2 linked regions of the Rhodovastum atsumiense genome follow. The protein of the gene in region 1 interacts with the protein of each later gene in a pairwise test. Links are inferred from orthologs where the notes say so. Each region holds a gene or a part of one and is shown on either strand. Other genes may lie near its edges.

Region 1 (14,273 bases):
CGTACGTGCTATCGGGGCAGTCGTCGAAGGCCGCCTGCCCTGTCCCGCCATGGACATCCCCCTACACTCCGCTGCTGGATCCGGGCGGCCGCCACGGGCCACGCACGGACGTCTGGTCTCGAATGATAGCAAATGGCCTGAGCGGCCGCGCCGTCTAGTCCGGGTCAGGGACAATCCACAATGTCGCGAGCGGTGGAAGCGTCAGTTCCGCCGAGGCTGGCATCCCATGCGCGCTTTGCTCCTCCGCCTCAACGAAGCCGAGATTCCCGACCCCGGAACCACCATAGTCCGTTGCGTCGGTGTTCAAAACCTCGCGCCAGCGGCCCGGCAGCGGCAGGCCCACCCGATAGCCGGAACGCGGCACCGGCGTGAGATTGGCGATGCAGACCAGCGGCGGGGCATTCGGCGCCAGGCGTGCCCAGGCAAACACGGACTGGGTGTTGTCGTCCACCACCAGCCAGCGGAATCCCTCGCCCTCGCAATCGCGCGCATGCAGCGCGGCGACGGCGCGATAATGCCGGTTGAGGTCGCGGATCAGCTTCTGCACCCCGACATGGAACGGATAGTCCAGCAGGTTCCAGTCGAGCTGGCCGGCATGGTCCCATTCGCGCCACTGGCCGAATTCCTGGCCCATGAACAGCAGCTTCTTGCCGGGATAGCTCCACATCATCGCATACAGCGACCGCAGATTGGCGAAGCGCTGCCAGTCATCGCCGGGCATGCGGCCGAGGATCGAGCGTTTCCCGTGCACCACCTCGTCATGCGAGAGCGGCAGCACGAAGTTCTCGCTATGGGCGTAGAGCAGGCCGAAGGTGATGCGGTCGTGATGCCAGGCACGATGCACGGGCTCGAGCGACATGTAGTCCAGCGTGTCGTGCATCCAGCCCATGTTCCACTTCAGGCCGAAGCCCAGTCCGCCGACATCGGTGGGCAGGGTGACGCCGGCCCAGGCAGTGGATTCCTCGGCCGCCGTAAAGGCCCCCGGATGGGCGCCATAGACCGCGGCGTTCATGCGCTGCAGGAAGGCGACGGCATCCTTGTTGTCGTTCGACCCGTCCGGATTGGGCAGCCATTCACCCGGCCGGCGCGAATAGTCGAGATACAGCATCGAGGCCACGGCATCGACCCGCAGCCCATCCACATGGAAACGGTCGAGCCAGTAGAGCGCGCTCGCGATCAGGTAGGCGGACACCTCGCGCCGGCCATAATCGAAGATCGCCGTGCCCCATTCCTCGTGCCGCCCCCGGCGCGGATCGGCATGTTCATACAATGGCGAACCATCGAACCAGCCAAGGCCGTGTTCGTCGGTGGGGAAATGCGCCGGCACCCAGTCGAGGATCACACCGAGGCCGGCGGCATGGGCGCGATCGACGAAACGGGCGAAACCCTCGGGCGGGCCGAAGCGGCGCGTGACCGCGAACATGCCGACCGGCTGGTAGCCCCAGGAGGCATCGAGCGGGTGCTCGGTGATCGGCAGCAGTTCCAGATGGGTGAAGCCGAGATCCGCGGCATAGGGCACCAGCGTGTCGGCCAGTTCGTCCCAGGTCAGGAAGCGTCCGTCCGGGCCGCGCCGCCACGAGCCAAGATGCACTTCATACGCCGAGATCGGCGCGCGCCGCGGATCGAGCCGGTGACGCGCCTGCAGATAGGCGTCGTCGGTCCAGGTGAAATGATCGGTGCGCGCCACCACCGAGGCGGTGGCCGGACGCAATTCGGCCGAGAAGCCGAAAGGATCGGCCTTCAGCGGCATTTCCACGCCGTCGCGCGAGAGGATGCGGAACTTGTAGGCCGATCCTTCGCCCAGGCTGGGGATGAAGATCTCCCACAACCCGCTGTCGATACGTTTCCGCATCGGGTTGCGGCGGCCGTCCCAGAAATTGAAATCCGCCACCACCGACACCACGGCGGCGTTCGGGGCCCAGACCGCGAAATGCACGCCCTCGACGCCCTGGTGGGTCAGCACATGCGCGCCGAGGCGCTCATAGAGGCTGCGATGCGTGCCTTCGACCAGGAGATGGTCATCGAGCGGCCCAAGGATGGGCTCGAACGCATAGGGATCGATGAACTCCCAGGTGGCCTGGGCGTTCCTCGCACGCAGCCGGTAGCCGGGGTCCGGAGGGTTGCCCGGCAGCTTCGCCTCGAAGAAGCCCGCCTCGTGGCGCAATTGCAGCTTCACCGGGCTGCGCTGGCCCGGCAGCAACGCCTCGACCTCTTCCGCCCCGGGGACGAAGGCCCGCAGCGCCACCCCTGCGGGGGTGCGGTGCGGGCCCAGGACGGCGAAGGGATCGCCATGTCGCCCGGCGACCAGGGCAATGACATCGGGCTCGGCAGCATGCCACGCTGCCGAACCGGCCTGCGTGCTACTGGGGAAGGACAGGCACGCGCCAGATGTCATCCGCATACTCCCGGATTGCCCGGTCGGAGGAAAACCACCCGACCCGGGCCACATTCAAGATACTCTTGCGCCACCATGCCTCAGGCTCGCGCCAAAGACCATGCAGGTATGATTGCATCTGGCAATATGATTCGAAATCCGCGCAGACCATGAAGTGGTCGTGATGGCGCAGAGTCGACACCAGATCGCGGTAGCGATCACGTTCATCCGGGGAGAACAGGCCGGATTCGATCGCGCCCAGCACCTCGGCCAGCCGCGGCGAGGCGGCGATCGCCGCTTCGGCGCTGATGCCCTGGCGCCGCCGTGCCTCCACTTCCTCGGTGGTGAGGCCGAAGATGAAGATATTGTCCTCGCCCACATGCTCGCGCAGCTCGACATTGGCACCGTCGAGCGTGGCGATGGTCAGCGAGCCATTTAACGCAAGCTTCATGTTGCCGGTGCCCGAGGCCTCCATGCCCGCCGTGGAGATCTGCTCGGAAAGATCGGCCGCCGGGATGATCGACTCGGCCAGGCTGACACCGTAATTGGGCAGGAACACCACCTTGAGCCGGTCGCGCACCGTGGGATCGGTGTTGACGACGCGGGCCACGTCATGGGCGAGCTTGATGATCAGCTTGGCCCGGTGATAGCTCGCCGCCGCCTTGCCCGCGAAGATCTTCACCCGTGGCGCCCAGTCGCGCGTCGGCTGCGCGCGGATGGAATAATAGAGCGCGATGGTTTCGAGGATGTTCAGCAGCTGGCGCTTGTACTCGTGGATGCGCTTGATGTGCACGTCGAACATCGCATCCGGATCGACCCGCAGCTCCAGCCTTTCGCGGATCAGCGTAGCCAGCGCCTGCTTGTTGGCGCGCCGGGCAGCGGCGAAGTCGCGGCGGAAGCCGGCATCCTCGGCCAGCGGCTCCAGCCGTTCCAGCGCGATCTCGGGCCGGTCCAGCACGTCCGGGCCGATCGTGTCCACCAGCAGACCGGTCAGCCGCGGATTGGCCTGCTGCAGCCAGCGGCGGAAGGTGATGCCGTTGGTCTTGTTGACGATCCGCCCGGGCAGCAGCGTGTTGAGATCGTGGAAGACCGTTTCCTTCAGCAGATCGGTGTGCAGCGCCGACACGCCGTTGATGCGGCGCGAGCCGACGAAGGCGAGATGGCCCATGCGCACGCGCCGGTCGTGGTTCTCCTCGATCAGCGAGACCCGCGAGAGCACCGCCTCGTCGCCGGGGGCGGCGGCGCGGACGCGGTCGAGATGCAGGGCGTTGATCAGGTAGATGATCTGCATGTGGCGCGGCAGCAGCCGCTCCATCAGCACCACCGGCCAGCTTTCCAGCGCCTCCGGCAACAGGGTGTGATTGGTGTAGCAGAAGATCGCCTGCGTCATCCGCCACGCCTCATCCCAGGGGATGTCGTGCAGATCGACCAGGATGCGCATCATCTCGGCGACGCCGATCGCCGGATGGGTGTCGTTCAGCTGGATCGCCACCTTGTCGGGCAGGGTGCGGATGTCGCCGGATGCACCGACATGCCGCCGCACCAGATCCTGCAACGAGGCGGAGGCGAAGAAGTATTCCTGCCGCAGCCGCAATTCCTGGCCGGCCAGGCTCTCGTCGCTCGGATAAAGCACCTTCGAGATTGATTCGGCGCGGATCTGGTCAACCAGCGCGCCGGCGTGATCGCCGAGGTTGAAGGTATCGAGCCGCAGCGGATCGGCCGGCCGTGCCGACCACAGCCGCAGCGTGTTGACGCGTCGGCCGCGCCAGCCCACCACGGGCGTATCGTAAGCCACCGCCTCGATCTTCTCGGCCGGATGCCAGACCTGGCGCACCATGTGGCCGGCCACCGGGACGGCATGCACCGTGCCGCCGAAACCGATCTCGTGCACCACCTCCGGGCGGTGGAACTCCCAGGGATTGCCGGCGGAGAGCCACTCCTCGGGATATTCGTGCTGCCAGCCATTGACGATGACCTGGCGAAACAGCCCGTGTTCGTAGCGGATGCCGTAGCCATGGGCGGGAATGCCCACCGAGGCCATGCTTTCCATGTAGCAGGCGGCAAGACGGCCCAGGCCGCCATTGCCCAGCGCCGCATCGGGCTCGAGCTGGGCGAGGCGGTCGAGGTCCACGCCAAGCCCGGACAGCGCCGCGCGCACGGTCTCGGTCAGGCCGAGCCCCTGCATGTTGTCGAACAGCAGGCGGCCGACCAGGAATTCGAGTGACAGGTAGTAGACACGCCGTTCTTCCTGCCGGTAGGCCTGCTCGATGCTGGCCATCCAGCCATCCACGACGCGGTCGCGCACGGCGAGCGCGGTGGCGACAAACCAGTCATGGTCATTGGCGGTCACACGCCGTTTGCCTATGGTATAGGCAAGCTTCTCCAGGATCGCGGCACGCAGGCGGCCGACATCCTCGTCACGCGGGAGAGTGACGTTGGCGGAATGGGGCTGATCATTCATGCTGGGTCAGTCCGTTCGGTCGCTGTGGCAGAAATCAATGTGCCGTCTCTCTTCCTTGCAAGCGCTCTGGTCTTTGAAGGTCTTTGTAGGCATCCGTGGCAGGGAAAGCTTCAATTTTCACCGCCCGGACGGCGCGGCGTTCCGATCGCAGGTGCAGCCGGCAAGGAAAGCCCCGCCCGCAAACCTCCGAGCGTGGCACGGCCCAGGCTGAGGGCACCGCCATAGAGCAAGGCGAGATCCGCGACGATGGCCAGTCCGAGGCCGGTGCCAGGGGCAGCCTCGTCCAACCGGCCACCGCGGGACAATGCTTGCGGGATCTCCTGCTCCGGAAGGCCGGGCCCGTCGTCGGATACCTCGACTAGCACCTGTGCGGGTGCGTATGCCACTGTTACCGTCACCAAAGTGCGGCCCCATTTGCAGGCATTCTCCATCAGGTTGCCCAGCATCTCCGCCAGATCCTGCCGTTCGCACCGGGCGCGCAACTCTCCATCCCCGTCGACCCTGATCTGCATCCCACGGGCGGCAAACAGGCGTCGCAGTACAACCGAAAGTTCTTCTACCACCGCGCGCACAGGCACGTCCTCGGCGGTTGCCCCGGTCAGCGCCGCGGTGCGGGCGCGGGCCAGGTGATGCTGGACGAGGCGCTCGGTGGCAGCGAGCTGATGACGAATTAAAGCAAGATCCGTACCGTCAGGTGCTTCCAACGCGTTGCGCATCACCGCGAGATCGGTGCGCAGCGCATGCGCCAGATTGCCGATATGGCCGCGCGCGCGTTCGACCGTAGCCCGGTTCTGCGCCACCAATGCGTCGATTTCGCCGATCAGCGGCTGCACCTCCGCCCCGGCGGTGAGTTCCAGCCGGCCGCGCTGGCCGGCGCGCAGGTCGGCGACGGCGCGGCGCAACCGGCGCAGCGGGGCCAGCAGCAACGATACCTGCAACGCCGTGCCCACCACCAGCCCCGCCCCGAGCAGGGCAAAGCCGACCGCGAGCCCGCCGCGCAGCCGCCGGATCTCGTGATAGGTCTCGTCATGCGCCATCGCCACCAGCACCCGCAGGCGGCCGCCTTCCTCGGCGAGGGCGATGTCGCGCTCGGCGATGCGCAGATGCTGGCCGGCCGGGCCAGGCACCTTGCGCATCAGCACCTCGTCATGCGGCACCGTCTCGCGCGGCAGGATCTGGTCCCACAGCGAGCGCGAGGTGGCCATCCGCCCGCCCGGCCCCTCGATCTGCCAGTACACGCCGGAAAACGGCCGGTCGAAGCGCGGCTCCGACACCAGGCCGCGCATCACCGGCGTGCCGTCGGCATTCAGGTCCGTCCCCGCCACCACCGCGTCCAGCAGGCCGGTCAGGCGCTCGTCGAAGGCGCGCTCGATATAGGCGGCGGCCTGACCGGAAACCAGCAGCCAGGCGGCAACCAGCCCGCAGGCGACCCAGGCGCAGGTGAGCAGCGACAGGCGCGCGGTCAGCGACGCAGGAACCACCCGCGTCAACTTCCGGATCACCTCCCCCTCACCCGGCGGCGAGGGGCGGCACCAGCCGGTAGCCCTGGCCGCGCACCGTCTCGATCAGCGGGTCGCCGAGCTTGCGCCGCAGGCGTCCGACGATGACCTCGATCGTATTGGAATCCCGGTCGAAATCCTGGGCGTACAGGTGCTCGGTCAGATGGGTCTTGGAAACCGGCCGGCCGAGATGGTGCGCGAGGCATTCGAGCAGGCGGAACTCCATGGCGGTCAGGCGGACCGGCATCCCCTCCAGCGTGACCGCCTGGCCGGCGATGTCGATGCGCAAGGGCCCGCAGGCGATCTCGGGCTGGGCATGGCCATGGGCACGACGGATCAGCGCATGCAGCCGCGCCACCAGCTCGGCCATGGCGAAGGGCTTGGCGAGATAATCATCGGCGCCGGCATTCAACCCTTCCACCTTCTCCGTCCAGGTGCCGCGCGCCGTCAGGATCAGCACCGGCATGGCCCGGCCGGACGCGCGCCAGCGACGCAGCACCGACAGCCCGTCCAGCTTCGGCAGGCCCAGGTCGAGCACCACGGCGTCGTAGGTCTCGGTTTCACCCAGGAACTGGCCTTCCTCCCCGTCCGGCGCGAGGTCCACGGCGAAGCCGGCCTGCGTCAGCGCGCCCCGGGTCTGCCCGGCGAGCGCGGCATTGTCCTCGACCACCAGCACGCGCATCAGCGTCGCTCCCGCGCCGGCCCACGGGTCGCGATCACCTCGCCGGTGGCGGCGTCGACGATCACCTTGCACATCCGGCCGCTCTGCGGCAGCAGCTTGAACTCGTAGATCCAGCGCTCATGCCTCTGCTCCAGCTCGGTCTCGATGACGCGACCGTCGTAGCGCGCCTCCACCATGTCGAGCAGGTCGGCCAGCGGACGGATCTCGCCGCGACGCAGCGCGGCACGGGCCCGGGCGGAATCGCTGTCGTCCTGCGCACGGGCCGGAGAAGCTGCCGCCAGCAGGGCCAGGAGAAAAGAGCGACGGAACATGGCTGATCGTGACCGGGCGCAGATGAACCCAGGCTGAACACCCCCCGGTTCCCCGCCGGTCACGGCGAGGCCGCGGCCCCGCTCGCCACGGCCGCGTGATGGGGCAGCGGATCACCGTCCGGCCGCTCCCGCCGTGCCAGCGCCTGCGCGACATAGCCGCGCACGAAGGGGGAGGTCGCCTCGGCCAGCACCTGCGCGGGGTGGAAGAACCCGGCCGCGGTAACCTCGCGCCGGTCGGGCCGCAACGGCGGCACCGCCGCCAGCCGGGCCTCGAAGACCCGCACATGTTCCTTGCGGAAATCCCAGGGGGCGCGCTTTTCATAGGCCAGCACCAGCGCCTCGGCGGGCAGCACCAGGCCGAGTTCCTCCTCCAGCTCGCGGCAGGCCGCCGCGCAGGGATCCTCGCCGCGATGGACGCCGCCGCCCGGCAGGTTCAGGCCGGGCCGGTAGCTCAGCCGCACCGCCAGCAGCCTGCCCTCATGCCACAGCGCCACCAGCGCGCCCGCATGCGCCGGCCGCCACACCCACCAGGCCAGGCGCGCCAGCCGGAACCCGAACCGGTAGAAGATCCGCCACCCCAGATTGACCGTGTCCATCACGGCCGTAATTATGGCGCCAGCGCGACGAGGGAAAACATCTCGAACAGCATCTGGGCGGCGACCTGCGCCGTCACGGTTGTGGGATCGTATTGGGGCGCCACTTCCACCACGTCGCCACCGATCACGCGCAACCCGACAAGCGCGCGCAGGATCCGCTGGGCCTCGCGCGGGGTCAGCCCGCCCACCTCCGGCGTGCCGGTGCCCGGGCAGAACGCCGGATCGAGCCCGTCGACGTCGAAAGAAATATAGAAGGGCTGGTCCCCCACCACCTCCCGCGCCTTCGCCGCCACGGCATCGATGCCCATGGTGTCGACATCCTCGGCATGGATCACCGTCATGCCGGAGACGTAGGAAAACTCGTAGAGCATCTCGGCCGAGCCGCGGATGCCGATCTGGATGGTGCGCGCGGGATCGAGCACGCCCTCCAGCACCGCCTGCCGGAACGGTCCGCCATGGTGGAACCGGGTACCCTCCTGCGGCCCGGAGGTGTCGCAATGGGCGTCGATATGCACCAGCCCCACCGGGCGGTCGCGCCCGAGCGCCCCCAGGATCGGCCCGGTGATGGAATGGTCGCCCCCCACCGACAGCGGCACCACCCCAGCGGCGGCGAGGCGCGCATAGAAGCCGGCGATGTCGGCGATGTTGTCCTCGAGGCTGAAGCGCCCGCGGAACGGCACGTCGCCGATATCGGCGGCCCGCCGTTCCGCCAGCGGCGTGACGCGCAGGGCGTGGTTGAACGGGCCGACCCGCTCGACGGCGCGCACGGCGCGCGGGCCAAACCGGGAGCCCGAGCGGTTGGTGACGCCCAGATCGGTCGGCACACCGACCAGGGCCACCTGCAGCCCGCCGAAATCTGGCAGATCCGGCGCTTCCGGCCGGAACGGCGCGCCAAGCAGGGTCGAGACGCCGGCAAAGGGCAGGCTGCGGCGGTTCTCGCCGGTGAAGGCCAGGCCGATCGCCTTGCGGAAATCAGGATCATCCGTCTGGTCGCTGCGGGCATCGGCATAGCGCGCGCGCAGCGCCGCCAGCCTGGCATCGTCGGTCATGCGGAATCCCCCTTCGTTTGCTCGCGTCCATCGCCTGCGGTCGGTGAACGGCCGGCCGGGCCGCCGCGAGGTCGATCGGCCAGTGCCAATGCCCGGCACATGCGATTGGACGCAAGCATCGCCGGAAGGGTTGCCACTCTGAGGGAGAACAACGCAAGCGTCGAGTGACCGTGGCGCGATGGTCGGGTGGCCCCGGCGTGGCCCGACCTCATTCCCCCGGCGTAGCCGCCCCGAGCGGCCCGGCCCCGCGAGGCCGGCGCGCCCCACCCAGACGCCGGCCGACCCGCCGCGCCAGTGCGAGCACGACCACCACGCCTCCCCAGATCGCCACCTGCACCGCCGGCCGTGGCCCGAAGGCAATATCCAGATTGGCAGCCAGGACGCGCCCGGCCTGCGCGCCGTTGGCGAGCGCGTACCATGCCGCCTCGATCCCGGCCGCCACGCCGCCTGCCACCAGCGCCAGCAGGGGCAGCAGCCAGAACCGCCCCCGCCAGGGGCGCGGCGCCACCCGCCACAGCACCAGCCAGGACGCGGCGCCGGTGGCCAGCACCGCCGGGCCGACATCGGCCTTGGATTGCAGGAAATAGTGCCACAGCGCCAGCGGCAGCAGCACGAAGACCAGGCGATGCAGCCGCTTCCAGTCCCGTCCCAGCCGCTTCTGCCAGCCATCGGTGGAGGTGGCGGCGAGGACCAGCAGCATCACCAGGGCGGCGCAGCCGATCGCCAGGTAGAAGCGCAGCGCGATCTCGGTGACAACGGTGCCGAGCCGCCATTTCTGGTCGACGCAGAACAGCGTCAGATGCGCGAGCGCATAGGCGGCGGTGGCAAGACCGAGCAGGCGGCGCAGTTGCACGACACGCGGCCAGTCGAACACCGTGCGCGCCGGCGTCACCGCCAGGGTGAGCAGCAGGAACCACACCGTCCACTCGCCCAGGCCGTGCAGCACCTCGGTGACCGGCCGCGGGCCGAGGCCCTGCGTCGCCCAGAGCACCGCCAGCTCGGCGCCCGGACAGAGCACCAGCCCCAGCACCACGGCCTTGAGCCAGGAAAACCGCCCGGCATGGTCCCGCCACACCGCCAGCGCCGCCATCCGCGTCTTCGCGTTCATGCCCGCATGATCAGGGGGCGGATCTCAGCGTTGCCCAGGGGGCGGCGTGAGCTTTCGGTAATCCGGGGGAATCCGGAACACGGATTCGGGCTGGGCGGCATAGGTGACACGCAGTGCCTCCACCACCACCCGCCCCGCGGCGGCGGCCCGCAACAGCACGCCGTCGGCGGTGATGCAGGCCAGGGTGGGCGCGCCGGTCACATCGGCGGTGCGCCATTCGGTGCAGGACAGACCGGCGATCTCCGCCTGGCCCTGCCGCTGGAACGTCACCGCCCCCGGCGGCGCGCCGGGGCTGAACCGGGCCTGGTCGGCCGGCATTTGCAGCACCGACCGGTCCGCCTCGCGCACCGCGGAGAGGCGGTGTGCGCGCATGTCCACGACCACCCACATCCCCGGCGTCGGCGGGTCCAGGCGCAGCAATTGCGACCCGGCGGCCCAGCGCATGCGCTGTTCCACCACGCGCGGCCCGCCCGGCCGGTCGGGCTGCACCATCATGTAGACGACATCGACATCGCGGGTCGGGGTAACCGGGGGGCGATCCCCGGCCGCCATCGCCGGTTGCGCCGCCACCAGCAGCGCCGCCGCCACCAGCAGCGGCGGAAGCCGGGTCATTGCCGTCCGCGCAGGCGGTCGAGGATGGCGCCGGCACTGCCGCCAGAGGGGAGGCCGCCGGTCAGGCCGCCGGCATCCAGCAGCGCCTGCATGTTCACCCGGCGCAGATGGCCCGGCGGCTGAAACAAGGCGTCCGGCTGCGCGGCATAGTCCACGCCGGTGGCCTCGACGCGGCTTTCCTGCCCGGACCGGTCATGTCCGCTGGCGCGCAGCACCACGCCGTCGCCGGTCACGCAGACGGTGCCGCTGGCGGCTTCGCCGGCGACATCCCACACGGTGCAGCGCAATCCGGCCACCTGATCGCTGCCCCGCCGGGTGAAGTGCCGGCCGTTCTCCAGCACCAGGGCCTGATCCAATCCTGCCTTGGCCGGGGCGTCGAGCAGCACCCCGAGCTGTTCCATCACCACGCTGGCACGGCGCTCACGCGGATCGACCAGGATCCAGCCCGGCAGGGCGCCATCGATGCGCACCAGCCCGGATGCCGCCGAGTAGCGCAGCAGCACCTGCTTCGGCGCGCCCGGCTGCGGCAGGGAGGTGGCGTAGGTCACCGCGACGTCGCGCGTGGGCGGGAAGACGGGACGGTCCCGGGGCGCGGCGCGGGCGATCCCCACGGCCATCACCAGGGCGGCCAGCGCACCCGCGGCCAATCCCCCCATCCTGGGCAGGTTTCGCATGAAATTCAGTCCTTTCCGGCCTCGTCCCCAGCCCCGCCACGCCCGGCCAGAAGCCGCATCTCGGCCTCCAGCCGACCTGGATCCACCTCGAGGATCCAGCGTGCCGGCGTATCCACCGCCTGGGCGAGCAAGGTCTTGTAGGCGTCGCGGGGAATCTCGATCGCGCCGAACTGGGCCAGGTGGCTGGTGACGAACTGGGTGTCGAGCAGGGTGAACCCGCCGAGCCGCAGCCGTGCCACCAGATGCACCAGGGCGACCTTGGAGGCATCCCGAACCCGGCTGAACATGCTCTCGCCGAAGAACGCGCCGCCCAGTGCGACCCCATAGAGCCCGCCCACCAGGCAGCCATGCAGCCGGCACTCGATGGAATGGGCGTGTCCCAGCCGGTGCAGATCGGTGAAAAGCCGTTCTATTTCCGGATTGATCCAGGTGTCTTCCCGCCCTGGCGCCGCCTCGGCGCAGGCGGCGATGGTGGAGGGGAAGTCGCGGTCGGCCACCACCTCGAACCCGCCGTTGAGCGCGGTGCGCAGCAGTCGCCGCGAGAGGTGGAATCCCTCAAGTGGCAGCACGCCGCGTTGTTCGGGATCGAGCCAGTACAGTCGATCGCCCCGCCGTGTCTCCGCCATGGGAAACAGTCCGGCGCGATAGGCGCGCAGCATCAGATCCGGCGTAACCTCGAAGGAACGGCGGGACATCGGACGATACTGCCTGAGCGGCGCGGCGAAGGGAAGGAACGTGCCGCGCAGCGCTTTTGGGGTGCAGGGGCCTTGTGGCCCCTGCCGGGTCAAGGGCAGAGCCCTTGCCTTCCTTTATTACCCCTGCTGCGAGACAAACCGCTCCAGCCAGTGGATCGTGTACTGCCCCGCGATGAAATCGGGATGTTCGACGATACGCTGGTGCAGTGGCACGGTGGTTTCAATACCAACCACGGCGAATTCGGCGAGGCTGCGCCGCAGCCGGGCGATCGCCTCGGCCCGGGTGGGCGCGTGGACGATCAGCTTGGCCACCATGCTGTCGTAATAGGGCGGCACCACGTAGCCGGCATAGAGCGCGGAATCGACCCGCACCCCCAGCCCCCCGGGCGCGTGGAACGCGGTCACCCGACCCGGGGTGGGCATGAAGGTTTCCGGGTTTTCGGCGGTGATGCGGCACTCGATGGCGTGGCCGGTGAAGGCGATCTCCGACTGTTCGTAGGAGAGCCGGCGGCCGGCGGCGATGCGGATCTGTTCGCGCACCAGGTCGACGCCGCAGACCATTTCGGTCACCGGGTGCTCGACCTGCAGGCGGGTGTTCATCTCGATGAAGGCGAAATGCCCGTCCTGGTAGAGGAATTCCAGCGTGCCGGCGTTGCGGTAGCCAAGCTGGCTGAGCGCCGCCGTGACGGTGGACCCAAGGGCATCGCGCTGGCCCGGGGTCAGGGCGGGGGAGCCGGCCTCTTCCAGCAATTTCTGGTGGCGCCGCTGCAGGCTGCAGTCGCGTTCGCCGAAATGCACGACCTGGCCGAAATTGTCCGCCAGGATCTGCAGCTCGATATGGCGCGGCCGGTCGAGGTATTTTTCCATGTAGACGGCGTCGTTGCCGAACGCCGCGCGGGCTTCGGTGCGGGCGAGCTGCCACGCCTCCTCCAGCTCGTCGGGGCCCGCCGCCACCTTCATGCCGCGCCCGCCACCACCGGCCGCCGCCTTGATCAGCACCGGATAGCCGATATCGCTGGCGATGCGCCGCGCCTCGTCGATGTCGGCGATCGCCCCCGCCGAGCCCGGCACCAGTGGCACGCCGAGCGCGCCCATCGCCGCCTTGGCCGCGATCTTGTCGCCCATCATGCGGATATGCGCAGGCGACGGCCCGATGAAGGTCAGGCCGTGCGCCTCCACCATCTCGGCGAAGGAAGCGTTCTCGGAGAGGAACCCGTAGCCGGGGTGGATGGCATCCGCCCCGGTGATGGTGGCCGCCGAGAGGATCGACGGCACGTTGAGGTAGGAATCGCGGGCAGCCGGCGGGCCGATGCAGACGCTCTCGTCGGCGAGGCGCACATGCATGGCGGCGGCGTCGGCGGTGGAATGCACCGCGACGGTGCGGATGCCCATCTCGCGGCAGGCGCGCTGAATTCGCAGCGCGATCTCGCCCCGGTTGGCGATCAGGATCTTCTGGAACACGGTGCCCGCGTCCTCGGGCTATTCGAGGATCAGCAGAGGCTGGCCGTACTCGACCGGCGCACCCGACCCGATCAGGATGCGCGTGACCGTGCCCGCCTTCGGCGCCTTGATCTGATTGAAGGTCTTCATGGCCTCGATCAGCATCAGCGTCTGCCCCGCGGCCACGGTCTGGCCGGCGGTGACGAAGGGCTGCGACCCTGGCTCGGGCGAGAGATAGGCGACGCCGACCATCGGGCTGAGCACCGCGCCGGGATGCTGCGATTCATCCGCCGGCGGGGCCGGGTTGGCCGAGGGGCCGGCGGTGGCGACCGGCGGCGCCACCGTAACCGGGGCGGCAACCGGGACGGTGGAGACCGGCGCCGGGGCGGCGGGCGGATGCGCCCGGGCCACGCGGACGCGGCCATCCTTGCCCTCGATCTCGATCTCGGTCAGCCCCGTCTCGGTCAGGATCAGCGCGAGCTGCCTCACCGTCTCCGGGTCAATACTGACGGCGTTCATTCGTCGGGCGCCTCCAGAAGGTCGGCCATGGCGGTCAGCGCCAGCTTGTATCCGTTGATTCCGAGGCCGCAGATCACACCCACCGCCGCCTTCGAAACATAGGAGTGCTGCCGGAACTCTTCGCGCCGGTGAATATTCGTGACATGCACCTCGATGACCGGCAGCTCGGTCGCCAGCAGGGCGTCCATGAGCGCGATCGAGGTGGTGGTGTAGCCGGCCGGGTTGATGATGATGCCAGCGGCACGGCCACGGC
Region 2 (14,397 bases), 1.0 Mb from region 1 along the record:
GCTCGATCGCATCTTCGCCCGTCCCGCCGGGCTGCTCGCGGGCTGGCAGGTCGACCGTGGCGCCGCCGGCGCCTCCGACCACCTGCCGTTGCTCGGCGAGATCCGCCTTCAGACGTGCTGGCCGCCGTTGATGTGCAGTTCCGCCCCGTTGACGTAGCTTGCCTGCGGCCCGCACAGGAAACGGATGGCCGCCGCCACTTCCTCGGTGCGGCCGAGCCGGCGCATCGGCACCTCGCGCTCGGCGAAGGCGGCGGTGCCCGGCGAGAGAATCGCGGTGTCGATCTCGCCCGGGCTGATCGCGTTGGTCCGCACCCCGCGCGGGGCGAATTCCGCCGCCATCTCGCGCGTTAGCGTCAGCAGCGCCGCCTTGGAGCACGCATAGGCCGCGCCGGCATAGGGGTGCACGCGCGATCCGGCGATCGAGGTGACGTTCACGATCGTGCCCTGGGCCGCCGACAGCGGTTCGATCAGCCCGCGGGCGAGCAGGGCCACGGCGAAGATGTTGACGCTGAAAACGCTGATCCAGCCCGCGAGGTCGGTATCCAGCACGCCCAGCCGCGACCCGTCGGGGCCTTTGGGCGAGATGCCGGCGTTGTTGACCAGCGCGTCCAGCCGCCCGTTGGTCAGCCGCGAGCGGATCTCGGCGATGCCGACGCCGAGCGACACCGGGTCGCCGAGGTCGCATTGCACATGGTCCTGTGGTCCGCCCGCCCACGGACAGCGCGGCGAGAACGGTTGGCGGGAGACGGTGATGACGCGCCAGCCGTCCTCGGCGAAGGCGCGGGCCGTCGCATGCCCGATGCCTCGACTGGCGCCGGTCAGGACGAGGGTTTGTGTCGTTTCCATACTGGGAGTGTCGCCCCCCGCGCCGGGCGGAGCAAGCATCTTGAAGGGGAATGATACCGCGCGATCGAGGGAGGGAGATGCGGCCATGGCGCAACCTGCCCGTTGGGGTGCAACATGCCCGCCATCGTCGGCGTCCCGTCATGGAAGCGCCGCCGCACGCCAGGGGAGACGCCATGCTTCAGGTCGTGGAAACCCTCGCCGTCGCCACGCACGGCCGCGGCTTCTTCGAGATCACCGCGGCGTTGCGCCGTTTTGCCGGCGGGCGCGGCATCGCCACCGGCTTGCTCACGATCTGGTGCCGGCACACCTCCTGCTCGCTGCTGGTGCAGGAGAATGCCGATCCCGACGTGCGCGCCGATCTCGAAAGCTTCTTCGCCCGTCTCGCCCCCGACGGGCGTGGACGCTACGTGCATGACGTTGAGGGGCCGGACGACATGCCGGCCCATATCCGCGCCGCCCTGACCCAGACCCAGCTTTCGGTTCCCATTGTCGAGGGGGAACTGGTGCTTGGCACGTGGCAGGGCGTCTATCTCTGGGAACATCGCACCACGCCGCACCAGCGCGAGGTGGTGTTGCATCTGATCGGCGAATAGCTGGCCCCGGGGCGGCCGGTCTGGCGCCTGCCAACGGTTGCTGCTTTGCTATGGTTTTACTGCCGTGAGTTGCCCCATGCTGTACGCGCCCCTGCACCCCGATCCTGCCCTGCCGCCGGTTCGCATCAATCTTTATTCCGATACGCAGACCCGGCCGACCGCGGCCATGAAGGCGGCGATGGTGGAGGCGGAGGTCGGCGACGAGCAGGCCGGCCTCGATCCCACGGTGAACGCGCTGTGCGAGCGCATGGCGTCGTTGCTGGGCAAGGAAGCGGCGATGTTCCTGCCCAGCGGCACCATGTGCAACCAGATTGCCATCATCACGCATTGCCGGCCGGGCGACGAGATCCTCGCGCACGGAACCTCCCATATCCTCACCAGCGAAGGCGGCGGTGCGGCCGCGCTGGCGGGGGCGCAGATCACGCCGCTGCCCGGGCCGGGCGGGCAGTTCGACGCCGCCGCGGTGCGGGCGGCGCTGCGGCCGCGCACCCGCAACGCCCCGCCGCAGGCATTGCTGGAAGTCGAGCAGACCGCCAATGCCGGCGGCGGCACGATCTGGCCGCTCGCCGTGCTGAACGAGGTTGCCGCGATCGCGCAGGAAGCGGGGCTGGCCACCCACATGGACGGCGCGCGGCTGATGAACGCGGTGGTCGCCACCGGCATTCCGGCGCGGGAGATGGCGGCCGGCTACGACAGCGTCTGGCTCGACTTCACCAAGGGGCTCGGGGCCCCGCTCGGCGCCGTGCTGGCCGGCAGCCGCGACTTCATCGACGCGGCCTGGAAATGGAAGCAGCGCATGGGCGGGGCGATGCGCCAGGCCGGCATCTGCGCCGCCGCCTGCCTGTATGCGCTCGACCACCATGTCGACCGCCTGGCCGAGGACCATGACAACGCGAAGGCGCTGGCCCGTGGCCTCGCGCAGATTCCCGGCCTGACCGTCGAGGCGCCGGAGACCAATCTGGTGTTCTTCGACACCCGGGGTACCGGGCTGACCGCCGCGGAATTGTACGCGCGGGTGCGGTCGCACGGGGTGAACTTCTCGATCAGCAGCACCCATCGGGGCCGCGCCTGCACGCATCTGGACGTGACGCGCGCGCAGATCGACGAGGCCCTGCAGGTGATCCGCGCCGCGCTCGCCTGAGCGCGGCGGCCGCGGGATCAGTGCGCGGACGAGGTGGAGAACAGGTTGATCGTCAGCACGCCCGCGACGATCAACCCCATCCCGAGCAGCGCCGGGCGGTCGAGCGTCTGGCCGAACATTGCCCAGGCGATCACCGAGATCAGCACGATGCCCGCGCCCGACCACACGGCATAGGCGATGCCGACGGGAATGCTGTCCAGCGTGCGGGACAGGAAGAAGAAGGCGCCGCCATAGCCCAGGACGACCAGCAGCGAAGGCAGCAGCCGGGTGAACCCCGCGGTCGCGCGCAGGGCGGAGGTGGCGATGACTTCGAAGACGATCGCGATCGCAAGCCAGAGCCAGGCCATGTCTGCGTCTCCATTCGGGAGCGGGGGATGTCCTAGCGCGCCGGTGGGGCGAAGGCGCGCAGCCAGGTCTCTACCGCCGCCGCCACGGTTGTGTCGATCTCGGCATCGTCGGGCAGCGGCGGCACGGCGAGGCTCGCGCGCAGGAACACATCGGCCCGCAGCAGCGCGGTGAACTGGTGGGCCGCCACCAATGGATCCGCCGTCGCCACCATCCCGCGCGTCGCCAGCATGTCCAGCCAGGCGGCGAAGCGCTGGCAGAAGCGCTGCGGACCGCCCTCGTACAGCGCCCGGCCAAGCTCGGGGAAGCGGCCGCTCTCGGCGATGGCGACGCGGTAGATCGCCAGGGTCGGGGGCTGCAGCAGGAAGCGCAGCAGGCGCTGGCCGATCGCCTGCAGCACCGCGGGCAGGTCGCTGACCTCGTCGGGAAAAAGCGCTTCCTCCACCGCGCTTTCGCGCTTCCGCTCGGCGACGATGCTGGCGAACAGGCGCTCCTTGGATTCGAAATGCGCGTACAGCGTCGCCTTGGAAACGCCGGCGGTGCGGGCGATCTGGTCCATGCTGACCGCGCCGTAGCCCTGGGCGAGGAACAACGCCTCGGCGGCCCGCTCGATCTGCTGGCGCTTGGGGGAAGGGGTCTCGGGGGGCGGAGGGGGGCGATCCATGCGCCCACTCTGCCAGAGCCGGTCCGGGGGTCAATCAGTAACTGAACTGAACGGTTCAGTTTACCCTTGACGGAACGATGGTGCATCGTCAGTGTCGCCAGTCTCCGAAGCTCCGCTGCACCGCGGGATCCCGCCATGAACGCCGTCTCCGAGAAGCCTGCCGCCGTGCCGGATGCCCGCAGCGCGGCCGCTGTCCCGTCTGCCGTGCCGTCTTCCTCCCGGTTGCGTCGCCGCCTGTTGCGGGGTGGCCTGATGCTGGCCGCGCTGGTCGCGGCCGGGCTCGCCGGACGCTGGTGGCTGGTCGAGGGGCGCTGGATCGAGGCCACCGACAACGCCTATGTGCAGGGCGACATCGCGGTGCTGTCCTCGCGCATCGAGGGCGAGGTCATCGCCATCCCGGTGACCGACAACCAGGCGGTGCGGGCGGGGGATCCGCTGGTGCTGCTCGATCCCCGCGACTGGGCGGCGAAGCTGGACCAGGCGCGCGGGACGGCGGCCGAGGCGGTGGCGGCGGTCGCCACCACCCGCCGGCAGGTCGAGCAGAGCCGCGCGGCGATCGCCCAGTCCGAGGCGCTGATGGCCCAGGCCACCGCCGAGCGCACCCGTGCCGCCGCCGAGGCGAACCGCGCCGCCGCCCTGGTCGGGCCGGGATGGACATCCCGACAGGCCAACGACCAGGCGGTCGCCGACCTGCGCAAGGCCGAGGCGGCGCAGGCTTCGGCGCGGGCGCAGAATGCCGCCGCCACTCATGCGCTGGCGGTGGCCGAGGCGCAGGTGACGCAGGCGGAGGCGCGCCGGGTCGGCGCCGAGGCCGCCTTGCGGCTGGCCGAGAACAACCTGTCCTACACCGCGATCCGCGCGCCCTTCGATGGCGTGGTCGGCAATCGCGCGGCCCAGCTCGGCCAGCATGTCGCGCCCGGGCAATTGCTGATCGCCCTGGCGCCGCCGCCGGCGCGGCTGTTCGTGGTCGCCAATTTCAAGGAGACCCAGCTTCGCGCCATGCGGTCCGGGCAGGTGGTGCGGCTGGTGCCGGACATCGACAGCGCCGCCGCGGTCACCGGCCGGGTGGACAGCCTCGCCCCCGCGACCGGGGCGCTGTTCTCGCTGCTGCCGCCGGAGAACGCCACCGGCAATTTCACCAAGGTGGTGCAGCGCGTGCCGGTGAAGATCGTGCTGGCGCCGGGCGAGGCGGAGCGGGTGAGCTGGCTGCGCGCGGGGCTGTCGGTTACCGCCGAGGTGGACACGCGCGCCGGCGGCACCGGCCCGGTGGGGCTGATCGGGGTCGCCGCCGCGACGCTGGGGGTGCGGCGGGGCGACTGACCCATGGCCCCGGGCATGCCGCATGCGCTGACCTGGCGCGACAATCTCGGCTTCATGTGCATGGTCGTCGGCATGTTCATGGCGATCCTGGACATCCAGATCGTCAGCGCCTCGATCGCCGAGATCCAGGCCGGGCTGTCGGCCAGCCCCGACGAGGCCGCCTGGGTGCAGACCAGCTACCTGATCGCCGAGATCGTGATGATCCCGCTGTCGGGGTTCCTCTCGCGGGCGCTGTCCACGCGGGTCTTCTACGTGCTCAGCGCGCTTGGCTTCACCCTGGCCTCGGCGCTGTGCGCCACCGCCACCTCGCTGGAGGCGATGATCGCCTTCCGCGCGCTGCAGGGTTTCCTCGGCGGTGGCATGATCCCCACGGTGTTCGCCACCGCCTTCCTGATGTTCCCGCCGGCACGGCGGGCGCAGATGTCGGTGCTGATCGGGCTGACGGCGACGCTGGCGCCGACCATCGGTCCCACGCTCGGCGGCTGGTTGACCCAGGCGATGTCCTGGCACTGGCTGTTCCTGATCAACCTGCCGGTCGGGCTGGCCGTCGCCGCCGGCGTCTGGGCCCTGATCGACATCGACCGCCCGGAGCCCGGCCTGCTGCGCCGCTTCGACTATACCGGCCTCGCGCTGATGGCGGCTTTCCTCGGCAGCCTCGAATACGTGCTGGAGGAAGGCGAGCGGAACGACTGGTTCGAGGACGACGCGATCACCGGCTTCAGCGTGGTCGCCGCGGTGGCGGCGGTGCTGTTCTTCCACCGCATGCTGACCCACCGCGAGCCGCTGGTGCAGTTGCGCGCCTTCCACGACCGCAATTTCGCCTTCGGCTGCCTGTTCTCGGCAGTGATCGGCATTGGCCTCTATGGAGCGGTCTATGTGGTGCCGCTGTTCCTGGGGCGGGTGCGCGGCTACGACAGCATGCAGATCGGCGCCACCGTCTTCGTCACCGGCGTTGCCCAGTTCCTGACCGCGCCGCTGGCCGGGCGGCTGGTGCGGGTGCTCGATTTGCGGGTGATGCTGGCCTTCGGGCTGGCGACCTGCGGCGCCTCCTTCTGGTGGCTGGCGCATCTGACCAACCAGTCGGCGTTCTGGGAATTGTTCGGGCCACAGGCGTTGCGCGGCTTCGCGCTGATGTTCCTGTTCGTGCCGACCAATGCGCTCGCGCTCGGCACGCTGCCGCCGGCCGCGCTCAAGAACGCGTCCGGGCTCTATAACCTGATGCGCAACCTTGGCGGGGCCGTCGGCATCGCCATGATCGGCACGCTGGCCACCACGCGCACGGCGCTGCACACGCTGCACCTGCATGAACAGGTGAGCTGGGTGCGGCCGGTGGCCACCCAGGCCCTGGCCGGACTGAGCCAGACCTTCGCCCATGCCCGGGACGGGGCGGCGCTGCAGAAGCTGGCCCTGCTGGTGCGACGGGAAGCGCTGACGCTTGCATACAATGATGTGTTGCTGGTGATGGCGCTTTGCTTCTTCCTGGCAGTGCCTCTCACGTTGCTGCTGGCACGGCCGCGTCCCGCAAGCTGACGCGGCAAGTCCGGAACCGTAACATGTCCCGGATCGTGATGAAATTTATGTTCGATTTCGATTCTGTATAAATATCAAAATAGTTTTGAAATCGTAAATTTCTGATTCAATATTCACGCTCCCGTGAGCCCGATGATATGGTTTGCCCGCACGGCGCGGTGGCACGCGTGCCGGCGACCAGGAGGGCTTGCCAAATGACCAGCTCTGTCGTTCTCGCCGGGCCCGGCAATGTTGTCACGCTGGCCGCGTTCCGCCGGCCCGCCGACCCGGTGGCCGCCGAGCAACGCCCCCCGGCGGCCGACGCCTATGATCGTCGCCAGGCCATCGAGCGGCTGCGCCATGCCTTGCCGCCGGGCAGCCTGGTCTATGTCGTGCGGCGCTGGTTCCATCCGGACAATGACTGGCTGGTCTGCGACTTCTTCCGCATCGACGCCCACGAGGTAATCTGCATCACCCAGGACGTGGCGCTCGCGACCGAGCGGTTCGATCCGGCGCGCGAGGTCGGCCTCAAGCTGCACCGGTCGCAGCGCCTGGATCCGCTGACCACGCTGATCGACGGCACGCTCGCCCGCCTGCTGCATGGCGAGCCGGGGGCGGTCCAGCACGTGGTGATCGCGTAGTGCCGGGCAGGCGCGCAACGCCGGCGGAAGCCGCGGCGCAACCGGAGATCGGCGAGTCGGCCGCCTGTCAGGCCCAGGACATCCCGCCGGGCCACGAGGCCAGACGGGATGGCGGATCCAGGTCCGGTGCCGTCGCCGCGCCGGTCTGCCAGCGTCCCCATGCCATGCTCGCCCGCGGCCGCGGCGGCTGGGCGCGGCCGGGACGCTGCATCACCTGGTGAGGGCGGCCGGATCAGCCGCGCTGGGCCTCGTAGACCTGCAGATGCGCATAGGCGGCCCGCAGCAGCGTCGCCGGCAGTCCCGCCGCCTTCGCCCGCGCCAGCATGTCGCCGACGATATGGTCGGCCTCCACCCGCCCACCGCGCTGCAGGTCGCGCAGCATCGAGGCGGCGAACGGTGCCGAGGTGTCGGTCAGCATCCGGCGCGTCGCGGCCAGGAAACGCTCGCGCGGCGGGAAGCCGGCGGTGGTGGCCACGGCGAGGCAGGTGTCCAGCAATTCGAGCGTGAGGGCGGCGCCGTCCTCGGTGCAGGCGATCACGTTGGTGCCGGCGCGCATCAGGCAGCAGATGCCGGCGAGCGTGCACAGGAAGGCGAATTTCTCCCACATGTCCTGCATGATCACGTCCGACAGCCGCGGCCCGAAGCCGCCGCGCTCGAGCTCGGCGTGCAGCGCCGCGACCCGCTGTTGCTGGGCGGGGTGGCGGGCGCCGATCACGAAGCCCTGCATGCCGCTGAGATGGCGGATGGCACCGCCCTCGTCGAGGGTGACGGCGATCTGGGCCACCCCGCCGGTGACGGCCTCGGCGCCGAAGGCGGCGTCGAGCGTGTCGAGGTGCCGCAGGCCGTTGAGCTGCGGCACGATCAGCGCCCCCGGTGCGGCGGGCCGGACCGCCTCGATCGCGTCTTCAAGGTCGTAGGACTTGCAGGCGATGATGATGGCATCCCAGCCGGGCTGGACGTGTTCGCGCAGGATGGTCTTCACCGGCACCTGGGCGTCGCCGAGCGGGCTGCGGATGACCAGCCCGTCCTTCATCAACTGCTCGGCCCGCCGCGGCCGGACCAGGAAGGTCACATCCCCTCCCGCTGCCGCCAGCCGCCCGCCGTAGTAGCCGCCGATCCCGCCGGCCCCAAGCACGAGTATACGCAACGTACCGTCTCCTTCCCCCAGGGGGAGTACAGACTGCTCCGGGGGCGCGGGATTGCCAACTCGCATGGCCGGAATGATCCCGGCAGGGCGGCACGCCCAATTCCCCCCCGGCGCGGTGGGTGCTAGACACCCGCGGCCATGGACACACAAACCCTGCCCGTGATTGCGCTCGGCAGCGACCATGCCGGGTTCGCCCTCAAGCTGGTGATCGCCAACGCCCTGCGCGCGGCCGGCCACGAGGTGCACGACCTCGGCCCGGACAGCCCCGAGCGGGTCGACTACCCCGATTACGCCCATGCCGTCTGCCGCGTCGTGCAGGCCGGGCAGGCGCGGTTCGGGGTGCTGATCTGCGGCAGCGGGGTGGGGATGTCGATCGCCGCCAACCGCCATTCCGGGATACGCTGCGTGCTCGCCGCCGAACCGGTGACGGCGCGGCTGTCGCGTGCCCATAACGACGCCAACGTGCTCGCCCTCGGCGCCAGGCTGACCGGGGAGGACATGGCGCTGGAAATCCTGCGCGCCTTCCTCGGCGGCAGCTACGAGGGCGGCCGCCACGACCAACGCCTGGCCAAGCTCGCCCCGGCCTGAAGGGAATTCCGTGATGACCGACGCCGCGCTGCAGCGCTTCTTCAATGCCCCGCTCGCCGAAACCGATCCCGAACTTGCCGCCGCCATCGGCCGCGAGCTGCACCGCCAGCAGGACGGCATCGAGCTGATCGCCAGCGAGAACATCGTCTCCCGCGCCGTACTGGAAGCGCAGGGCTCCGTACTCACCAATAAGTACGCGGAAGGCTATCCGGGCCGGCGCTACTACGGCGGCTGCGTCGAGGTGGACGTCGCCGAGCAGCTCGCCATTGACCGCGCGAAACGCCTGTTCGGCGCCGAGTTCGCCAATGTGCAGCCGCATTCCGGCGCGCAGGCGAACCAGACGGTGTTCCTGGCCCTGGTGCAGCCCGGCGACACCATCCTGGGCATGAGCCTCGCCGCCGGCGGGCACCTGACCCATGGCGCCGCGCCGAACCTGTCGGGCAAGTGGTTCCGCGCCATCCAGTACGGCGTGCGCCGCGAGGACGGCCTGATCGACTATGACGAGGTCGAGCGCCTCGCCCGCACCGAGAAGCCGAAGCTGATCATCGCCGGCGGCTCCGCCTATCCGCGGGTGATCGACTTCGCCCGCTTCCGCCGCATTGCCGACGAGGTCGGTGCCTATTTCATGGTGGACATGGCGCATTTCGCCGGTCTGGTGGCCGCCGGGGTGCACCCGAGCCCGCTGCCGCATGCGCACGTGGTCACCACCACCACCCACAAGACCCTGCGCGGCCCGCGCGGCGGCATGGTGCTGACCAACGACCTGGAACTCGGCAAGAAGATCAATTCCGCCCTGTTCCCCGGCCTGCAGGGCGGCCCGCTGATGCACGTGATCGCCGCCAAGGCCGCCGCCTTCGGCGAGGCGCTGACCGAGGAATTCCGCGCCTACCAGCGCGCCGTCGCGGCCAATGCCAAGGCGCTGGCGGCGACTCTGGTGGACCAGGGGCTGGCCATCGTCACCGGCGGCACCGACACCCACCTGATGCTGGTCGACCTGCGGCCCAAGAACGTCACCGGCAAGGCGGCGGAGGCAAGCCTCGACCGCGCCCACATCACCGCCAACAAGAACGCCATCCCGTTCGATCCGCAGAAGCCGGCGATCACCTCCGGCCTGCGCCTCGGCACCCCCGCCGCCACCACCCGCGGCTTCGGCGTCGCCGAGTTCCAGGAAATCGGGCGCTGCATCGGCGAGGTGCTGGACGGGCTGTCGAAGTCCAATGACGGCAGCAACGCCGCGGCCGAGCAGGCGGTGGGAGAGCGGATCCTTGCACTCTGCAAGCGATTCCCGATCTACACCCGGTAACGCGAGTGCCGGCCCTCTCTCATCCGGCGCGCGGCCTTCCGTCCCCGCTCGAGGCGAGCCGCGCGGCGGGCCGGGGAGGGGGCCGCGCGAGGATGAGGGCCCGTCCGGGGGCGGTACGGTAAAGGCCCGTTTCATGCACTGCCCCTTCTGCGGCCACGACGACACCCAGGTGAAGGACAGCCGCCCGACCGATGACGGGTCGGCGATCCGCCGCCGCCGCTTCTGCACCGCCTGCAGCCAGCGCTTCACCACCATCGAGCGGGTGCAGTTGCGCGAGCTGACGGTGATCAAGACCGACGGGCGCCGCGTGCCGTTCGACCGCGACAAGCTCGCCCGCTCGGTGCGCATCGCGCTGCGCAAGCGCCCGGTGCAGGAGGAGCGGATCGAGCGGATCGTCAACGGCATCGTCCGCCAGCTGGAGGCATCCGGCGACAGCGACATCACCAGCAAGCAGATCGGTGAGCTGGTGATGGAGACGCTGAAGGAGGTCGATCCGGTTGCCTATGTCCGTTTCGCCTCGGTCTATCGTAATTTCCGGGAGGCCAAGGATTTCGAGACCTTCCTGGGGGAGCTGGGCGCGCCCACATAGCCGGACGGATGGATGATCTTTCACATATGCGGGCGGCCCTGGCGCTCGCGCGGCGGGGCCTGGGGGCCGTCTGGCCGAATCCGGCGGTTGGTTGCGTCATCGTACGTGACGGCCGGGTGGTCGGTCGCGCCCTGACCGCCCCGGGCGGGCGCCCGCATGCCGAGCCGCAGGCACTGGCCATGGCCGGCGAGGCCGCGCGCGGCGCCACCGCCTACGTGACGCTGGAACCCTGCTGCCATCACGGCCGCACCCCGCCCTGCACCGACGCCCTGATCGCCGCCGGCATCGCCCGGGTGGTGATCGCCGCGCGCGACTGCGACCCGCGGGTGGACGGTGGCGGCATCGCCCGGCTGCGCGCCGCCGGCATCGTGGTCGAGGAAGGGCTGCTGGCCGCCGAGGCCGAGGAGATCAATGCCGGCTTCTTCTCCCGCCTGCGCCTGGGCCGGCCGCTGGTCACGCTCAAGCTGGCCTCCACCCTCGACGGCCGCATCGCCACCCGCACCGGGGAAAGCCGCTGGATCACCGGCGAGCCGGCGCGCCGCCTGGTGCACGGGCTGCGCGGGCGGCACGACGCGGTGATGGTGGGGGTCGGCACGGTGCTGGCCGACGACCCGGACCTGACCTGCCGCCTGCCCGGCTACCGGCCGGGCAATCCGGTGCGCGTGGTGGCCGACACGCATCTGCGCACCCGCCTGACCTCACGGCTGGTGGCGACGGCGGCGCATGCCCCGACCTGGCTGCTGTGCTGCGCCGGCGCCGATTCCGCGCGGCGGGTCGCGCTGGAGGAAGCCGGGGCGGCGGTGCTGTCGGTGCCGGCCGGGTCACCGGGCATCGACCTGGCGGCCGGGTTGCGTATGCTGGCCGGGCGCGGGCTGACCCGCGTGCTGGTCGAGGGCGGCGCCAAGCTGGCCGCCGCCCTGCTGCGGGCCGATCTGGTGGACCGTATCGTCTGGTTCCATGCCCCCGCGGTCATGGGCGGCGACGGTTGGCCGGCCGCGGCCGCCTTCGGGGCCGGGCGGCTGGCCGAGATGCCGCGCTTCGTTCGTACCTCGGTCACCCCGGTGGGCGAGGACATGCTGACCGAATTGAAAAGGGCTGCCTGACAATGTTCACCGGGATCGTCACCGGCATCGGAAGCGTTCGCGAGATCACGCCGATCGGGGCTGGCGCCGACATGCGGCTGGTCATCGCCGCCCCATGGGCCGACACGGCCGCGATCCCGACCGGCGCCTCGATCGCCTGCGCGGGATGCTGCCTGACCGCGATCGAGGTCGGACCGGACTGGTTCGCGGTCAACGCCTCGGCCGAGACGCTGTCGCGGACCACGCTCGGCACCTGGACCGTGGGCACGAAGATGAACCTCGAACGCCCGTTGCGCGTCGGCGACGAACTCGGCGGGCACATCGTCGCCGGCCACGTGGACGGGGTGGGCGAGGTGCTGGCGGTGGCGCCGGAGAACGGCTCGCATCGCTGGACCTTCCGCGTGCCCGAGCCGCTGGCCCGCTTCATCGCCCCCAAGGGCAGCGTCGCCATCGACGGCGTGTCGCTGACCGTCAACGAGGTGCAGGGCGCCACCTTCGGCGTCAACATCATTCCCCATACCGCCATCGCCACGACCTTCGGCGTCCGCCGGCCCGGCGAGGCGGTGAACATCGAAATCGACACGGTGGCGCGCTACGTCGCCCGTTTGCAGGAGTGGCGATGATGGATCACGTGCTGACCCGGTCGCTGTCGGACTATCTCAGCTCGGCCGAGGACCTGATCGAGGAGGCCCGCAACGGCCGCATGTTCATCCTGGTCGACGACGAGGACCGGGAGAATGAAGGCGACCTGATCATCCCGGCGCAGTTCGCTACCCCGGATGCGGTGAACTTCATGGCCCGCCATGCCCGCGGCCTGATCTGCCTGGCGCTGGCCGGCCAGCGCGTGGCCCAGCTCGGCCTGCCGCTGATGAGCCAGTCCAACGGCACCCGCCACCAGACCGCCTTCACCGTCTCGATCGAGGCGCGCGACGGCGTCACCACCGGCATCTCGGCGCATGACCGGGCGCATACCATCGCGGTGGCGATCAACCCGGAATGCGGCCCCTCCGACATCGTCACCCCCGGCCATGTCTTCCCGCTGATGGCGCGCGAGGGCGGCACGCTGGTGCGCGCGGGCCATACCGAGGCCGCGGTGGACATCGCCCGGCTGGCCGGGCTCAACCCGTCGGGCGTGATCTGCGAGATCATGAACGACGACGGCACCATGGCGCGGCTGCCCGACCTGGTGGCCTTCGCTCAGCACCACAACCTCAAGCTGGGCACCATCGCCGACCTGATCCACCACCGCCGCCGCACCGAGCGGCTGGTGCGGCTGGTCGACCAGGGCAGCATCACCCATGCGGTCGGCGGCGAGTGGAACCTGCATGTCTACGCCAACACCGTTGAATATGCGGAACACTTGGTGCTGACCAAGGGTGATCTCTCCGCGCCCGGTCCGGTGATGGTGCGCATGCACGGGGTGGACCTGCTGAACGACGTGCTGGGCGGCTCGTCGTGGAACGCCCTGCACGGGGCGATGAAGATGATCGCCGAGGCCGGGCGCGGCGCGGTGGTGCTGATCCGCGAGACCCGCCCGACCGCGCTGTCGGAGCGCGTGCGCGGCCTGGTCGGGGCGACGCGCCCGCAGAACGAATTGCGGGATTACGGCATCGGCGCGCAGATCCTGCTCGACCTGGGGATCAAGGACGTGGTTCTGCTGTCCAACACGCAGAAGAAGACCATCATCGGCATCGAAGGCTACGACCTCAGCATCGTCGAGCGCCGGCCGATCGAGGAGGCGTAACGCCGCCATGAGTACCGCCGACGCCAAGCTGCCCACCGCCCCCCGGATCGAGGGACGGAAGCCTCACCTGCTGGTGGTGCGGGCCCCCTATTATACCGACGTGGTCGACGGGCTGCGCGACGGGGCCACGCGCCTGCTGGCCGAGGCCGGTGCCGCCTTCGACGTGCTCGACGTGTCCGGCGCGCTGGAACTGTCCGGCGCGATCCGGCTCGCGGTCCGCGGCACAAGGCCGTTCGACGGCTACGTGGCGCTCGGCTGCGTGGTGCGCGGCGAGACCGACCATTACGATCATGTCTGCCGCGAGGCGATGTCCGGGCTGACGCAGGTGACGCTGCAGTTCGGCCTCTGCCTCGGCAACGGGCTGCTGACCGTGCACACCGTCGAGCAGGCGGTGGCACGCTCCCGTCTCGACGGACACAACAAAGGGGCCGAGGCGGCCGCAGCCGCCCTGGTGCAAATCCGCGCATCGCGCTGGTTGGGGGTGGTCTGAATGTCTGGTCCGCATAAGCAGGAGGCCGGGCGAAAGCCGCAGGGGCGGCCTCGCACCGGCTCGCGCATCGCCGCCGTGCAGGCGCTGTTCCAGGCCGAACAGGCGCAGGTCAGCCCCGAAACCGTGATCGACGAGTTCGTCCGCCATCGCCTCGGCGACCTGCCGGGGGCCGATGGTTTCGAGGACGGCCGCGTGCCGGTGGCGCACGTGCCGCTGTTCACCCAGATCGTGCGCATCGCCACCCGCCAGCAGGATACCATCGACCCGCTGCTGGCCGAGGCCCTGGCCGAGGATTGGCCGCTGGCGCGACTCGACCCGGTGCTGCGCGCATTGCTGCGCGCCGGGGCGGCCGAACTGTGCATGCCGGACGGGCCGCCGGCCCGTGTGGTGATCAA

What was found.
Region 2: the proteins of accC (region 1) and ribD interact in binary tests that used the Escherichia coli proteins (3 or more experiments, as listed by UniProt). The link is inferred for Rhodovastum atsumiense from one-to-one orthologs.

The regions. Positions count from the first base shown.
Region 1 is NZ_OW485601.1:1,813,419-1,827,691, forward strand. What follows is about bases 11,351-14,151. They hold accC (acetyl-CoA carboxylase biotin carboxylase subunit), read right to left. Parts: upstream 13,523-14,151; coding sequence 12,179-13,522; downstream 11,351-12,178. Other genes in these bases: NBY65_RS08165 (hypothetical protein), read right to left, coding at 11,351-11,366; aat (leucyl/phenylalanyl-tRNA--protein transferase), read right to left, coding at 11,372-12,061; accB (acetyl-CoA carboxylase biotin carboxyl carrier protein), read right to left, coding at 13,541-14,020; aroQ (type II 3-dehydroquinate dehydratase), read right to left, coding at 14,017-14,151. In the rest of the region: glgC (glucose-1-phosphate adenylyltransferase), read right to left, coding at 1-57; 1,4-alpha-glucan branching protein GlgB, read right to left, coding at 155-2,395; NBY65_RS08125 (glycogen/starch/alpha-glucan phosphorylase), read right to left, coding at 2,361-4,835; NBY65_RS08130 (sensor histidine kinase), read right to left, coding at 4,946-6,337; NBY65_RS08135 (response regulator transcription factor), read right to left, coding at 6,345-7,016; NBY65_RS08140 (PepSY domain-containing protein), read right to left, coding at 7,016-7,327; NBY65_RS08145 (NUDIX domain-containing protein), read right to left, coding at 7,387-7,923; NBY65_RS08150 (agmatinase), read right to left, coding at 7,935-8,972; NBY65_RS08155 (protein-methionine-sulfoxide reductase heme-binding subunit MsrQ), read right to left, coding at 9,181-10,080; NBY65_RS08160 (hypothetical protein), read right to left, coding at 10,105-10,692; more of NBY65_RS08165, read right to left, coding at 10,689-11,350; more of aroQ, read right to left, coding at 14,152-14,273. UniProt on the Escherichia coli protein: This protein is a component of the acetyl coenzyme A carboxylase complex; first, biotin carboxylase catalyzes the carboxylation of the carrier protein and then the transcarboxylase transfers the carboxyl group to form malonyl-CoA.
Region 2 is NZ_OW485601.1:783,869-798,265, reverse strand. What follows is about bases 9,817-12,741. They hold ribD (bifunctional diaminohydroxyphosphoribosylaminopyrimidine deaminase/5-amino-6-(5-phosphoribosylamino)uracil reductase RibD), read left to right. Parts: upstream 9,817-10,694; coding sequence 10,695-11,789; downstream 11,790-12,741. Other genes in these bases: ribB (3,4-dihydroxy-2-butanone-4-phosphate synthase), read left to right, coding at 12,391-12,741; NBY65_RS03370 (riboflavin synthase), read left to right, coding at 11,792-12,391; nrdR (transcriptional regulator NrdR), read left to right, coding at 10,231-10,686; glyA (serine hydroxymethyltransferase), read left to right, coding at 9,817-10,097. In the rest of the region: NBY65_RS03445 (endonuclease/exonuclease/phosphatase family protein), read left to right, coding at 1-157; NBY65_RS03440 (SDR family NAD(P)-dependent oxidoreductase), read right to left, coding at 109-846; NBY65_RS03435 (secondary thiamine-phosphate synthase enzyme YjbQ), read left to right, coding at 1,020-1,439; NBY65_RS03430 (threonine aldolase family protein), read left to right, coding at 1,516-2,580; NBY65_RS03425 (DMT family transporter), read right to left, coding at 2,598-2,927; NBY65_RS03420 (TetR/AcrR family transcriptional regulator), read right to left, coding at 2,960-3,589; NBY65_RS03415 (HlyD family secretion protein), read left to right, coding at 3,725-4,909; NBY65_RS03410 (DHA2 family efflux MFS transporter permease subunit), read left to right, coding at 4,913-6,439; NBY65_RS03405 (hypothetical protein), read left to right, coding at 6,634-7,059; NBY65_RS03400 (hypothetical protein), read left to right, coding at 7,059-7,280; NBY65_RS03395 (ketopantoate reductase family protein), read right to left, coding at 7,292-8,206; rpiB (ribose 5-phosphate isomerase B), read left to right, coding at 8,345-8,794; more of glyA, read left to right, coding at 8,808-9,816; more of ribB, read left to right, coding at 12,742-13,512; ribH (6,7-dimethyl-8-ribityllumazine synthase), read left to right, coding at 13,520-14,002; transcription antitermination factor NusB, read left to right, coding at 14,003-14,397. UniProt on the Escherichia coli protein: Converts 2,5-diamino-6-(ribosylamino)-4(3h)-pyrimidinone 5'-phosphate into 5-amino-6-(ribosylamino)-2,4(1h,3h)-pyrimidinedione 5'-phosphate.